Regions from separate parts of the Priestia sp. YIM B13486 genome, predicted to be linked through region 2. Evidence: predicted binding sites of a transcription regulator. Region 2 holds the regulator's gene; the other holds the start of a gene.
The links. Region 2 encodes LexA, which represses DNA repair genes until DNA is damaged. Its sites were predicted from a motif close to CGAACATATGTTCG; they were not measured.
Positions count from the first base shown of each region.

Region 1: a site for LexA is predicted at 5,366-5,379, ahead of ACFX4G_RS05995 (YolD-like family protein). Genes of this name have one in related genera too.

Region 1 covers NZ_JBHZOZ010000002.1:356,677-364,614, forward strand. The annotation lists gene ACFX4G_RS05965 (response regulator transcription factor) at 1-626, shown strand, start outside; gene ACFX4G_RS05970 (sensor histidine kinase) at 628-2,007, shown strand; gene ACFX4G_RS05975 (YezD family protein) at 2,380-2,544, shown strand; gene ACFX4G_RS05980 (Fur-regulated basic protein FbpA) at 2,892-3,044, shown strand; gene ACFX4G_RS05985 (ketoacyl-ACP synthase III) at 3,177-4,172, shown strand; gene ACFX4G_RS05990 (YitT family protein) at 4,322-5,161, opposite strand; gene ACFX4G_RS05995 (YolD-like family protein) at 5,410-5,763, shown strand; gene ACFX4G_RS06000 (hypothetical protein) at 5,886-6,026, shown strand; gene ACFX4G_RS06005 (DeoR/GlpR family DNA-binding transcription regulator) at 6,408-7,160, shown strand; gene pfkB (1-phosphofructokinase) at 7,157-7,938, shown strand, end outside.
Region 2 covers NZ_JBHZOZ010000001.1:29,913-37,850, reverse strand. The annotation lists gene ACFX4G_RS00185 (cation diffusion facilitator family transporter) at 1-365, shown strand, start outside; gene ACFX4G_RS00180 (glycosyltransferase family 2 protein) at 404-1,381, opposite strand; gene ACFX4G_RS00175 (GtrA family protein) at 1,378-1,770, opposite strand; gene ACFX4G_RS00170 (glycosyltransferase family 39 protein) at 1,791-3,296, opposite strand; gene ACFX4G_RS00165 (hypothetical protein) at 3,580-3,735, shown strand; gene ACFX4G_RS00160 (magnesium transporter CorA family protein) at 3,848-5,293, opposite strand; gene lexA (transcriptional repressor LexA) at 5,505-6,122, opposite strand; gene yneA (cell division suppressor protein YneA) at 6,269-6,598, shown strand; gene ACFX4G_RS00145 (YneB family resolvase-like protein) at 6,652-7,320, shown strand; gene ACFX4G_RS00140 (DUF896 domain-containing protein) at 7,390-7,620, shown strand; gene tkt (transketolase) at 7,788-7,938, shown strand, end outside.

The DNA.
Region 1 (7,938 bases), on a different contig from region 2:
TATCATTATATTTAGAAAATCAAGGATTCAAAATTATAAAAGCAGCAGATGGTGAAGAAGCGTGGGCGAAAATGGAAGAGTTTCGAATTGATCTAGCGGTCGTTGATATCATGATGCCATTTAAAGACGGATGGGAACTAACAAAGGAAATTAAGGAGTATTTTGATATACCGGTTTTAATGGTAACAGCTAGAGGCGAATCGCATGATAAGCTAAAAGGATTTGATATCGGAACAGACGACTATGTCGTGAAGCCTTTTGATCCTCAGGAAATGGTTGCTCGTGTAAAGGCTCTTTTACGCAGATACCGAGTAGAAGCTAACAATGTAATCTATATGGGGAATATAAAACTAGACCGTACCAAATTAGAGATGAGTGCAGGAGAAACAAGCGAACAGCTGCCGTTAAAAGAGTTTGAATTACTGTTCACGTTAGTTAGTTCTCCAGGGAAAATTTTTACTCGTGATCAGCTTATTCAATTAATTTGGGGATATGATTATGAAGGCGATGAGCGCACGGTAGACGTTCACATAAAACGTCTGCGAGAGAGGCTTAATCATATGAAAAACGTCGGTATGGAAATCAAAACAATTCGCGGACTAGGCTATAGAGCAGAAGGGTGTTAACGTGAAATCAATTTATGTAAAGCTGGTTCTGTCGTTCATCATTACAATTTTATTGAGCGTTGTGATTACCGTTGTCGTCACGACATTTCTTAGCAAGCAGAAGCTCGAAATGCGATTAGGTCAGGATATGGTGAAGATGGGAGAAGATTTTATCGATTTGTACGGAGCAGAAGACTCGGACAAAGCTGCAAGGTTTTTATCTAATTCATCATTCATTCATTTTTCGTTTATTATTATTGATGATCAGCATGAAGAAAAAGTATTAGGACAGCCAGGACCGCCTATTCCAATTACACCGAAAGAAGTAGATCAAGTATTAGACGGGAAGCGTTATTCTAATTTAAACGAGGAAAAAGATGATCGTCCACAGCCAAACGTAGTGGGCCTTCCTTTTAAAGAAAATGGACGGTCGTATGCTCTATTTATTCAGTCTCATCCACAGCGGCAATTTTCAGTTATTCAAGATGTTCAAAATATCCAGCTTATTACGATTTTATTAGTGGGTATTGTATTATTTGCATATGTTTCAATGATTATTATTAAACCGATTAAGCGTCTCAGTACAGCGATGAAAGTTGTCGGACAAGGCGAATACAATGTGCAAGTCGAGCACGCAGCGAATGATGAAATCGGTCTGTTAACTAAAAATTTTAATCAAATGACTAAAGAATTAAACAAAATAGAAACGATGAGGCAAGAGTTCATTGCTAGCGTTTCGCATGAGATTCAATCACCGCTGACCTCTATTCGCGGTTTTTCAGCGGCACTTAAAGATGATATCGTCAGTGAAGATAAAAAGATACAATATTTAACGATTATTGAAAAAGAAAGTACAAGACTTTCTCAGCTTAGTTCCAATTTGCTAAAGCTTGCTTCTCTAGACTCTGAACATCAAACGCTAATGCTGCAGCAATACCGTTTAGATGAACAAATCAGGCATGTGGTCATGGCTTTAGAACCTCAGTGGACAAAAAAGAATATAGAAATTGACCTTGATTTATCCAATGTTCAAATGGAAGCAGATAAAGATTTGTTAGAGCAAGTTTGGCTGAATTTAGTAACAAATGCTATTAAATATACGCCTGAAAATGGATTTGTGAAAATATCCATTTCTCTAAAAAACGAAGAAATAGACGTGAAAATAAAGGATAATGGAATTGGTATTGCCGAAGAAGATCAAAAATATATTTTTGAAAGCTTTTATAAAGTAGATAAATCGAGAACGTTAAAAGGAAGCGGCCTCGGTCTAGCCATTACAAAAAAAATTGTTCGGTTGCATGAGGGCACAATACGTGTTGAAAGCAAAAAAGAACAAGGAAGCATTTTTACGGTAACCTTGCCTATCCAAAAAATTAGGGCTAAAAAAGACTCGTCTGTGTAAGTTCATGCAGATGAGTCTTTTTTATTAGGTCAAAGATATAAAAAAAATTAATAATATCTATTTATTTTTTTAATCCCTACTTGACATATAGGTAAAGTGTAAATAATATAGATAGTATAAATCTTTTGAAAAAATTGGGATGCTAAAGAAGCTGATCGGTCAACCGAAGGCTCATACTTGTTCGCTACTAGTGTGGGCCTTTTCTGTACATTGGTTGTGGTCATTAAAATCTCAATCTTCAACTGAACATATGGGGAGGATTACCATGTATTTATCTTCTGCACATTATACAAGTACTTATAGATGTTGTTCGCTTTGTTTATTCAACTGCAACTAAAATATAAATTTATCTATGAATAGGAGAATGATAAAATGGCTTCAATTACACAAGAAAAATTAGATTATATTGTTAAATTACTAACTGAAATCAACTATGGATCTGTACTAATTACCCTTCACGACGGACAAATTACTCAAGTGGACAGCACGGAAAAAAACCGCTTTTTAGCTAAAAGCAAAGTAGCAAGCCACAAATAAGCCTATTTAAATACGTATTTAGAGAAACTGAAGGGCCAGCCTAGCTAGCGAATGCTTGGCGGCGGGGCAAGCAAGTACCGTACTAAATATAGAAAACGTGCGTATTCGAAGAAAAATTGACTTTCTTTCCGGTTAAAGATTTAGAATTTTTTGAATTAAAATTGAGTTATAGGTTGTATGAGTATGACGATGAGAAGTCTAAAGCTGCTAAAGCAGCAGCTTTGTACTTTTTAAAATTATGAAAATCTGACAGTTTCATTCCTGTGCTGACCGGATTACCGAAGGCTTCTGACCTGTGTTAGGAGTCTTTTTTTTATTCTTAAATTAATATAATAGGAGGAGAAAAGATGGAAAATTTATTACGAGCAGCGGTGCGGCAAAGAAAACAATACCTCATTGAAAAGTTACTGAAAAAAGGGATTTACAAAAAAGAAAACCATCATCTTTTTGAACTTACACTCTCTGACTTAGAAAAAGAGTATCAGGCACGCAGTAGGTAAGGGATAGAAAAATTTATATCCAATAAAAAAGCGTAAAGGGTATGCCTTTGCGCTTTTTATCTAACAATAAATTAGTACCAGATATTAAAAGTAGGTGTTATAATTAAGTATCAACTGATTTGAGGTGGAGAAATGATGCAATCAAAAGCTAGAATCACAGGAATGGGGATATATACACCAAAGCAAAAATTAACGAACGACCATTTAAAAGAAATGGTTGATACAAGTGACGAATGGATTGTACAGCGTACCGGAATGAAAGAACGACGAATTGCTGGTGAAGGCGAATACACGTCTACGCTTGCCATTCGAGCCGTTGAAAATTTGCTTAACCGATATGCTGTAGAAATAGAAGATGTAGATGCAATTATTGTTTCGACAACAACGCCAGATCACTTTTTTCCTAGCGTAGCATGTCAGATTCAAGATTACTTTCATATTGATCAAGCTGCTGCATTTGATCTAAGTGCCGCATGCGCCGGTTTTACATATGGCCTTCATGTGGCGAACGGCTTAGTGACGTCGGGATTGCATAAAAAGATTTTAGTTATTGGTGCTGAAGTCATGTCGAAAATTACAGATTATACGGACCGGGCCACATGCGTGCTGTTTGGTGACGGAGCGGGAGCTATGCTTGTAGAGTACGATGAGCATAATCCGAGTTTCTTAGGATGTCACTACGGAACGGACGGAAGCGGAGGGGTGAATTTATATCGTTCTAACTTATCTAATACTCTTTCAGGAAAAGAAATTAATTCGAGCGGGAATTTAGTTCAAAACGGGCGTGAAGTATACCGCTTTGCTGTTCGAACGATTCCAAAAGGAGTAGAAGCATTATTAAAGAATACTTCCATTTCTCTTTCTGATGTAAATTGGTTTATTCCGCACAGTGCAAACCTTCGAATGATTGAAGCTATTTGTGCTAAAACAGGTGTTTCAATGGATAAAACGTTAACGAGTGTGCAATACTGCGGAAATACATCTTCAGCTTCTATTCCGCTTGCTTTAAACGAAGGAATAATGACAGGAAAAGTACAGGGTAATGACCTCCTTATTCTCTATGGGTTTGGAGGAGGATTAACGCACTGCGGCTTGTTAATTAAATGGACGTGTAAAGAAAAAAGCTAAAAGGCGTCGCCTTTTAGCTTTTTTCTTTTTCATTACAGAGTTTTTTATTGTCGTTACAAGAAAGTTTATTCTTCTTATAACAGCAGGTTTGCAGTATTTTCAGCGCAAACATATATAATAGAAAAAACCCGCTTTTTTACAGCGGGTTTTCAACTGGCTTTTGGAATGGTAAAACCTACTCCAAAGACGTCGCGTACATCGTGTACGACCACAAAAGCTTGTTCGTCGACTTTATGAATAATACGCTTTAATTCTAACAGTTCTTGTTTGTTCACAACTACGTACAATACGTCTTTTGCTTCTTTTGTATAGCTTCCATGAGCAGAAAAGACAGTGACGCCGCGCTGCATCTTTTTATTGACTTGTTCGGCTACTTCAACTGAACGGTGTGAAATAATAGTGATTGCTTTGCGAGGGTTGAGTCCTTCAATAATATAATCAAGCACCTTCGTTCCGATGTAAAGAGAAATAACCGTATACATTGTCTTTTCTCCACCGATGACAAAATAAGCGCTTGCTACAACTAATAAATCAATTGCCAGCATCGTTTTGCTAATATTCCAGTCTAGATATTGATTAGCTAAGCGGGCAATAACTGCAGAGCCTCCGGAAGTTCCGCCGCCTCTAAACACAAGTCCGAGTCCTACACCAGCTAAAATACCAGCAAAAATAGCCCCCAGTAGCGTATCGTCAAGAGGATTTCCCAGTCCTTCAGTTATATGTAGGAATAGAGAAGTGAAAATAATACATATAATTGTGTAAACAATCACACGTTTATGAAGCAATTTGTATCCGATCAGTACCAGCAAACCGTTTAATATAAAGTTTGTGATACCCGGAGACCAGCCTAATACATAATAGGTAATCATTGTTACACCGGTTACGCCGCCTTCTGCTAATTCATTTGGAATAGCAAAGTAATTAATGGCCAGTGCGAAAATGAGGCTCCCTAGAATAATGAGGATAATTTCTTTTATTTTATTAATCATGAACGTTACCTCCAATCATCAAAAGCTCCGAAAACACAGTCATGACAATGTATTATACCAACTCTAGAGACTGAATTAAAGATGGGATATTATTATTTTTTTAAAAATCATTTTCTGCTATTAACATAAAATCTTTTGACAGTTTTTATGGAGTATGAAAAAATGAATTGTTTGCTTTTATTTTGATTAAAAAGTTTTGCAATGAGAATGTTCGTTCGGTAAAATAGAAGCAAGAGTCAAGGGGGAGAATGAACGTGTATCAAGATGAATTAAAACAGTATGCGAAGTTAGTAATGCCCGAGCATTTAGAGAAAATGAAGAAAATGTACAGTCCCGATGCGCATAAGCAGCCTTTAGGGTTAAAAAAAGAAAAGATTGAGCATATTGAAAATGTCATTATGAACAGTTACTCGGAGCATTATCCAGTAACGCTTCACGTCTATGAAGCAGGACATATTCAAAGGTATGAACGAGTGACGATTGATAAAGTCTCACTGCAGTCGAATACGCTGATGGTTACAGGCCCTTGCTATACATATTCGATTCGAGCGGATGCAGTAATTGAAGCAGATGTATGGAAAGATGAAAGCTACTCTAGCTAAGAGTAGCTTTTTTGTTCGTTTTGTATCTTTTTTTTAACGCATGCATACAATACATAAAAGCATATTCTGCGAGTAGCAACTTCTAGCTACTAGGAAATTTTAATTAAAGAAGGGATTATTGTATGCAAAATGAAAAAACTCAAGTAAGAGAAATCGAATTAACGCAGTTCATTAAAAAAAGACTCGTTCGTTTTATCTCAAGTTTAGCTATTTCTTCTGCCCTTGCTTCCATATTATATATGCTTCTGTTTTTATTTAAATGATGGGTCACTTTGAGTTGTCCAAAAAGGTGGACAACTTTTTTGGTGTGTAGGCTTTTATGAAATCAGGACAAGCTATGGCTGATTCAGTCAGAAAAATTCAATCGGTCAAGAAATAGTCAAAAACAGTCATAACTAATTGAGTGGAAGAAAACCTTTACATATAATGAGAAAAGTAGACAAATTCTTGAATTACCAGCATATTTCCTTTTGTATGAACTATTATTAAACCAAATGCAAATCTAATTGTTCATTCAAAAAACTTTATTTTGTAATTAAAAAAATGAATGTTTTTGATTTTTTATGATTGATTTTGAATGTAAACCGTGATAAAGTAAGTACATGAAATAAATGAAAACGCTTTTTTGAAAAAGGAGCTAGAACATGTTAACGCCGGAAAGACATCAACTAATCTTAAAACTTTTAAAAGAGAAAGAACTTGTAAAAGTGCAAGAGTTTATCGAAGTTACAGGCGCTTCGGAATCAACCATTAGAAGAGACTTAAGTCAACTAGAAGAAGAGCAAATGCTCAAACGTGTTCATGGTGGCGCTTCGCTTATTCGCAGTAAACGAATCGAACTGAGCGTTATCGAAAAATCTGCTAAAAATGTTCAAGATAAACGAAACATTGCAGAGTATGCGGCTTCCATTATAAATGAAGGTGACTGTATTTTTTTAGATGCAGGAACTACAACGTATGAAATGATTCCTTTTTTAAAGCAAAAAGATGTAGTTGTCGTGACAAATGGTTTAATGCATTTAAACCCGATGCTAGAACAAGGTATCACCCTCTATTTAATTGGAGGATCTGTTAAACATAAAACGGGCGCTTTAATTGGCAATGGAGCTCTTTTAAGTCTTGAGCAATATCGTTTTGACAAGTGCTTTATGGGAGCGAATGGGATTCATCATCAATATGGATATACAACTCCTGATCCAGAAGAAGCATTGATCAAGCAAACGGCAATGAAGCTGTCTAGAGAATCTTATATTTTATCAGATTCCACTAAGTTTTTTGAAACAAGCTTTGCGAAAATAGCCGATTTACATGAAGCAAAAATTATAACAAATGACGTACCTAGCGATGTACTTATACAGTATGCAAACAAAACAGACATAAAGGTTGTGAAATCATGATTTATACATGTACGTTGAACCCATCCGTTGATTACGTAGTACATGTTTCAGCATTCGAAGAAGGCGGGCTTAACCGCACAACGAATGAAGCCAAGTTTCCAGGAGGAAAAGGCATTAACGTCTCTCGCGTTTTAAAACGATTAGGTGTTGATAATAAAGCCCTCGGTTTTGTAGCCGGCTTTACAGGAACCTATATCGAAGACTACTTAAAAGCGGAGAATATCGAAACAGCTTTTACAAGAGTTGAGGGAGATACCCGTATTAACGTAAAGTTAAAAACAGAAAAAGAAACAGAAATTAACGGTCAAGGACCTGCTATTACAGACGAAGCGCTTCAGTCTTTATTGACTCAAGTAAAGCAAATGACTGAAGGCGATATCTTCGTATTAGCAGGGAGTATACCGAAAACGCTTCCAAGTTCTGTGTATGAAACGTTAACTGAACTAGCAGCAGCGAACGGAGTAAAAGTTGTAGTAGATGCAAGTGGAAAAACTTTGCTAGACGTCGTGTCCCACAAGCCGTTTTTTATCAAACCGAATCATCATGAACTTGCAGAATTGTTTGATGTAGAAGTAAACAGTGCAGAAGATGCGCTAGTATACGGTAAGAAGCTCGTGGAACAAGGAGCGCAAAACGTCGTTGTGTCTATGGCAGGTGATGGAGCACTGCTTATTAACGAAAGCGGTGTCTACAGTGCCACAGTCCCTAAAGGAACGGTAAAAAATTCTGTTGGAGCTGGCGATTCACTTGTAGCTGGATTTATTGCTTCTTATGTAAA
Region 2 (7,938 bases):
CTTCTATTTTAATTGGGCTTATGATGTTTTTTGTAGTAGGACGAGTATTTTTAGATAATGCTGCTGGAGCGCTTGGTGAAGCAGATAAAGAAATGGAAATAAAAATTGGCGCGATTGTCATGCAAGATGTACAAGTGCGTGATATTCAAACATTAATGGTGATGAAAGAAGGAGAAGAGCTTCACGTTGAATTAAAAGTAGAAATTGATCCTTCTTTAACAGTGGCAGAAGCTGATGATATTAAAGATCGTCTGGAAAATCGTATTTTACAGGAAAAAGGAGTAACGGATGTCATTATTGAATTTGATGAAGATGATGGAATTCCGGACTGGGCGCCAAGTGATTTACAGCTTCAAAAAGAATAAGAACAAGGAAGAAAACAACTGTTTTCTTCCTTGTTTTTTTAGCTATATACTTTTTCACGTACGTTTGGAGAATCTGTTGAAGCTTTCGAGAAGTTAATGGTTTCACGTACAACGTAAATAGGTCTATTTTTACTTTCATCGTAAATTCTTGCGATGTATTGTCCGACTAGACCTAAACCAAGTAGCTGAATACCGCTAAAGAAGGTGATAGCTACCATAATAGAAGTCCAGCCAGGCTGAATATTTTTACCTATCAGCCAAACAACAATCGAATAACTTAAAACTAAAAGTGATACAAAAACCGATAATAAGCCAATAACCATTACTAAACGCAAAGGCTTCGTTGAAAACCCAATAATTCCATCTGAAGCAAACTTGATCATCTTTTTTAAAGGATATTTTGTTTCACCAGCAAAACGTTCATCGCGCTCATATTCTACATATGTTTGCCTGAAGCCAATCCAAGACATCATTCCTCGTACAAAACGATTACGTTCAGTCATTTTTTTGAATACATCCGCTACTTTTCGGTCGATAATACGAAAATCTCCCGTGTCTTTAGGGATTTCGATATCGGACATATAATTTAAAAAGCGATAAAAATACTTAGCCGTGGCTAATTTAAAAAAGGTCTCTCCGCTTCGTTTCTTGCGCTTTGCATATACAATTTCATAGCCTTGCTGCCATTTAGCAATTAATTCGGGAATCATTTCTGGCGGATCTTGTAAGTCCGCATCAATAATAACGATGGCATCACCTTGAGCATAATCAATGCCTGCTGTTACGGCAGTTTGGTGCCCGAAATTACGAGCGAAATCAATAACTTTTACGTTAGAATCCATAGCCGCTACGTTTTTCAAGATTTCAATTGTTCGGTCGGTGCTGCCGTCATTGACGAAAATGAATTCATAGTTAATGTGGTTTTTATGCATGACGGAAAGCAAGCGATTGTAGCATTCATTAGCTACTTCTTCTTCAAAATACATAGGTACCACGATTGAAATTAGTTCTTTCATGCTTTACCTCCTATCGAGTGATTGTTTGTGTGCTTAAACGTCCATAATTTATTAAGGAAAAAATTGATAAACATTCCTATACAAGTAGACAACAGTTGTCCGATTATTGGATTAGCAGGTGTATAGTGTACAAGAAGGAATAAGCAGCTTGTATTAATTGCTAAAGTAATAAGGTTTACGATAAAAAATTGAGCTAACATCCATTTGTGTACGGTTGCTTGAAACACCCACGATTTGTTCCAATAGTAGCTGTTTATGACGCCAATAAAATAAGATAGTACGTTAGCCAATATATAATTCATATCAAAATGAATGAGTGCTAAATAACTGATAATAGTGAGCAGGGTATTCATTATACCTACAAATCCGAATTTCAGGAATTTTATCACGGTTGCATAATCCCTTCCATTTAATTTATCTCTTTACATTTTGTCTTGGGCTCATTTTTAGTAAATCGTACTATTAAATAGGATAGAATCACTGAAATACCAAACCCTTCGAGCAGCATAAAGCTTGGAAAAATAAAGAATCGATAGCGAGTTTGAATTTCAATAAGCAAGTGAATAAGAACGTATCCTATGATTAGTAATAAAAACAGTGTATACGGATATTTATCCTGCTTCTTCAGGAATAAACATATAAGTCCAATAATGGAAAGAATAGTAGTTGAAACATAAATAATTCTTTCATAACTTTGAGCAGCACTAATTAATTTCTCTTTATTAAAAGGTACATCTTCTTGAGGAGTTAATGAAATGCTCCAAAATGTAGATGCATCCGTTCCTCCCCACATATTTAGGAATTTAATGTGAAAGAGATCTAAAAGCTGCTCTTTATCTGCTACCCGCTCTTTAATTACCTCTTTTTCTGCTTCAGCTCGTTTTTCTCCAATTGGCATACCCATAAAACGACTAGCATCCTCTGAAGAATAAGAACCGCTTGTTTCGTAATTAAAGCCAATGACGAATTTCCATAAAGGATCTCTGTTACTTAAAGGATATTTAGAAATACCGCTGGCTACAAAAGAATAGTTGATTAGCGCATTTGCAATAAAAAAAGTAGCCAGTATGCCTACGAGGTTTTTTCCTATTTTCTTTCGACGAGCTTTTAATTCAGCAGCATCCTTCGTTTTAATGTAAGGTTGAAGAATTTGCAAGATGAAATAAATGAAAACAGCAACGATAATAATAGGTCCTAGAGGGCGCATTAAATTTCCTAACGACAATAGAAGGCCAATATAAAGCCAGCTAAACTTGTTATGAGCAAATCTTTTTATAATAAGGTAAAAAGCTGCATAAAATAAAAAAGTAGCTAAATGCTGGTTAGTTAACACTGAGCTATAGAGAATGTTCGGAATGTAGAACGCATATAGAAAAGCTGCCATTCTCCCAGCAAGTTCGTTAAATACTTTTGCGCCAATTAAATAAATAAAAATAACGGTTCCAGTGGAATAAAAAATATTTAACAATTTTAATATAAAAATATTATCTCCAAAACAGCGAATAATAACAGATTCATAGAATGAAAAGCCTAGCTGATATACCCATGTAGTAAAATAAACGCTTTGGTTAAATTCGTAATTTCCTTTTGCGATATTACGCGCGGCATCTAACATGACAAGAAAGTCAGATTTTACAGGCGTTTGAACAGAAAGCATCCATGCTAGTCGAATACCTAACGTCAAAACAATCAGTGAAATAAAAAAAACAGTTTTGTTCATGTATCTACTTGCAATTGCTATTAGAAAAATGACAAGGAAAGTGAAAAATATTCCTTCAATAATAAATGAATTACTTAAAGCCAAGCCTTTTAATTCCAATGAATTTGTCATCGCACTGTAACTGCCCCATAGAGACCATGTGAGAATAATGACACATAAAAAGATCAGGCTTTTGGATAAAAATGAGTTAAGCATATTACCTCCTGCAAATTATTTCAAAGATAAGGTACAAAATTCCTACCCTATGATACCATATTTTATTATTTTGTATATATTTTTCTTATAGAGTATAATATTAGATTGTTCTGAAATTACAACAGCAGCATAACATTTGATAAAAGGGTAAGCGGAGTAGGCAGTGATTTAGTAATAGATAAAAGAGGTTGGGAAAAAAGGATTTTAGTCGAAGTGAAAAACGAACCATTGATCATCATGTTTGATTAGTGGTTCGTTTTTTTATGGTGAACGTAGGTTTCATTTGTTTAGTTCCTTCCAGCAGTTGATTGGAGGGCAAGACGAAGACTCCTGCGGGAAAAGCGGAACAGGTGAGACCCCGCAGGAGCGTAAGCGACGAGGAGGCTCATCGGCCGCCCGCGGAAAGCGAAGTCTTGCACGGAAATCAACAGCGGTGTAACAAGCAATCCCTACTAGCTTATTTATTCCATTTGTTCCCCTATAGATTCGCTTGATTTAGTTATGTCTCAATCTCTTCTTTTTTATCATGTGTTTTCTGATGCGAACAGCTTTTATGTTTTAAACCGATCTTTTAATAAATTCCATAGGGAACTCACTCCGAGACTAATGCTGATCAGAATTCCTGATAGAGCTACTATTAAAGCGATATATTCAAAGATAGAAAACTGCTTCATACTATCCCAATTGATATTTCCCTTTAGTTTGCTAATAACTAAATTCATTCCGTAAATACCGGAAAGAACCGTGTAAATCGTTAAAATTAATAATAAGTAATTATGACGCTTAGCTGCGATTTTCTCTTGATTTTGGTACAAAGTACCAAGAGTTTCTTTGACTTCTTGATAAAGAGAATTGATATGGAAGATTTTTTTAAAGAGCTCAGAAAACTCTTGACCTTCTGTGCGAGAGCTAATTTCTAAAAATAAATATTTACCTGAGAACACGGTAATAGAGCGGATTAGTCGTTCAATGCCCTCTGAATTTTTATGAAACGTGAGCTGAGAATACTCATAAGATAGTTTTAGCAACACGATTTTATAGAAAAAATGTAAAAATAAATTATAGTAATGCTGGCCAAATAGATGATTCATCAAAAGCTGATCCGTTTTAGAGTCTGTCGATTTAGAAATACATGAAAACACATGGTCTGTTATGACGTAATAGGTTTCAGGAGCCCATCTGGAATACACGTGTTTAGTATTATACGTTTTAATATACTCATGATTGTGTGCAGAAATAAACGCTTTCCCGTCAGGCATATAGCTATTTAGCTGTCCAGTACGAAATAAAGTTGTGGAATTAATCTCTTGCTCTTGATTTACCGTTACATAACTTAACACAAACATCCGTTCATCGATAAAATAAGGAAGGCTCCCCACATGCTGTTCACGTGTGGCTTCTTTCTTGATGTGTTCGTTCAAAAATGGCGCGAGCTGTGAAAAAATATAATCTTGTACTTTGCTATAGCGGTGGTGTTCATAGGTAATGGTGGATCCATGCTCTTCAGCAAGCTTCGGTTCTAATACACGAAAATGATTCATGAACTCTAAAATATCATCATAGGTGTAATGATTATGGCTCATCTCAGTGCGAATGGTCATGACGCCAATTTCAAAAGGACATAAAAAAACATCCACAGACAGCACGTTGCTAGACACGGTGGTGGAGGAAGTGTGTAACGTAATGGCATGGTCTATTTTTTTTGAAAATCGAAGCAACCCTTCTTTTTCGCACGAGTCAGGGAATAGAATGCATTCAATGTAAGGAAGAAAATATTGATCCAGGCTATCATGAGATACGTAATATTGTTCTCCGTAGTATTCTTTTTCTAAATGTTTGTTTTGAATGGAGAAAAACTCGAACAAATTTGCTTTCAGCGCATGAACAAGCTGCTCTTTATTTTTTCGGTCAAAGGAAAAAGGAAAAAGAAACATGTTCATTGCTTTGGTAGGTACAATGGTTTGAAATGGTTCTGTTTTCCTTGGTGTATTGGTCATAAACTACATCCTTCTTATGGTCGGTTGTATTTCCTTGTAAGAGTCGAGGAAATGCAGGTAGAAAGTAAAAGGTAAAACAAGCTTTATAAAAACCGTTCTACCTGCCTGCAATGATTCAACGTATCATTTATAATATGCCAATTTTTTTAGAAAACAAACGTAAAAAAACCAACTAACATCATCATTAGTTGGTTTTACATACAGTGTCTGATTAGTGAATCGTGCGATATACACCAGTTACTTTTCCTAAAATCGTTACGTGGCGAAGAATAATAGGCGCCATCGTTGAATTTTCAGGCTGTAAACGAACGAAATTTTCTTCTTTAAAGAAACGTTTTACCGTTGCTTCGTTGTCTTCGGTCATAGCGACCACAATATCTCCATTATTAGCTGTTTGCTGCTGACGTACGATTACCATATCGCCATCTAGAATACCTGCTTCAATCATACTTTCTCCCATAATTTCAAGCATAAATACATGATCATCTGGAGAAACGAATTTATCTGGAAGAGGGAAATATTCTTCCACATTTTCAACAGCTGTTATAGGCAGACCCGCTGTTACTTTACCGATAACAGGAACATTAATGACATTGCTTTTAGGGATGTTTACTTCGTCTAGTTGAAGAACTTCGATTGCTCTTGGTTTTGTCGGATCTCTGCGAATTAACCCTTTGCTTTCTAAACGAGCTAAATGCCCGTGTACAGTGGAGCTAGAGGCTAATCCTACCGCTTCCCCAATCTCACGAACAGAAGGCGGATAACCTTTTAATTTTACTTCATGCTTAATAAAATCTAGTATGTCTTGTTGACGTTTTGATAGCTTCATATTTTTCACCTCGATTTTAGCTATTCTTTAGGTGAATTATACCACGTGATGTGTCAATATACAAACATAAGTTCGAATAATTCCATTGACAGAAACAAATGTTCTCAATAAAATAAGAACATATATTCTGACAGGGGGATCATAATATGCAACAATTCTTACATTCTATGAAACATTACGCTATTTTTTTTGCAGTTATCGCTGCACTTACATATGTATTGACGCTGGTTTTAGGAGCGGATAAAGTAGATTTAGACAAATATTCAACGGTTACTATTACAAAAGGAGATACGCTTTGGGAATTGTCCAACAAGTATCATAATCACCATCATTTGACCACCAATGAATTTGTCAAATGGGTTGAAGACGTCAATGATTTAAACTCAGACACTGCCCAGTCTTTATCTCCTGGAGATAAATTATATATTCCTGTTTTAAAAAAAGAGTTACATAATCAAGTGGCAATTGAACAGTAGTGTGTAACGGCCGTTCCTGAATATTGTTAGAAGCCGAAAAGGTCGTGATAAAAGTGGATGCCATTATTTATTGCCGTGTCAGTACGGATAAAAAAACCCAAGAAACATCTTTACAGCGCCAGCAAGAAGAATTAAAAAAGCTTGCTGCTCTTCACCATCTAGACGTAAAAAAAGTCGTAATGGAAAAAGCAAGCGGATATGAAGTAGACAGAGAGGGTATTTTGGATGTTCTTCATACAATGAAAGAAGAAAAAATATCTGTGTTGCTTATTCAAGATGAAACACGATTAGGCAGAGGAAATGCTCGAATTGCGCTGCTTCATGCTTTTCATAAAGAAAATGCTACCATCTATACGATTAGTCATCAAGGCCAGCTTCAGCTTTCAGAATCTGATTCAATGGTGTTAGATATTATTAGCTTAGTGGAAGAGCATCAGCGGAAATTACATAATGCTAAAATTAAAAGAGGAATGAAAAGAGCTGTAGAAAACGGTTATCGTCCGCAGCAAAATTTAAAAAATCAAGGAGTTAACTCGGGAAGAGAAAAAAAAGAAGCGCCAATTGAAGAAATTGTCCGTCTTCGTCATAACGGCTTAACCTTTGCTGAAATTTCAGTTACGCTAAAAGGTTTTGGCTATAATATTTCAAAAGCGACGGTACATCGCCGCTATCAAGAATACCAAGAGAATGCTCAATCTCTTGATAAAACGAAAGAGATTTAGTAAGATGACTACATGTTGCCGGAACGGTTCGGTAATTTTAATTATTGATTATAAGGAGATAGGTTTTATATGCTATCAAAAGATAAACTTGCTCGTATTAATGCTCTTTCAAAAAAGGCAAAGGCTGAAGGTCTGACAGAATCTGAAGCGAAAGAACAGCAAGAGCTACGTCAGGAATATTTAAAAGTTTTCCGACAATCTATGACAAATCACCTTCATACGATTAAAGTTGTGGACGAAGAAGGTAAAGATGTTACGCCTAAGAAGTTAAAAGAGAGTAAAAAGAAGCGTCTTCACTAAGACGTTCTAGTAAAACTAGAGGGAGTGTTCCTTCTAGTTTTTTGTATATTTTTAATAAGGCACACAAAAACTGTAAAAGTGGAAAATTTTTTGGTTCAAGTATTGTACAAATAAGCAAATCATTAGTATGATAACATATGTACATAGTTTTGAAAGGAATGAAGAGTATGACACAACGTATTGAAGATCTTTCGATTGCAACAATTCGTACTTTATCAATCGATGCGATTGAAAAAGCAAATTCAGGTCACCCAGGTATGCCAATGGGAGCTGCTCCAATGGCATATACATTGTGGACAAAATTTATGAACATCAATC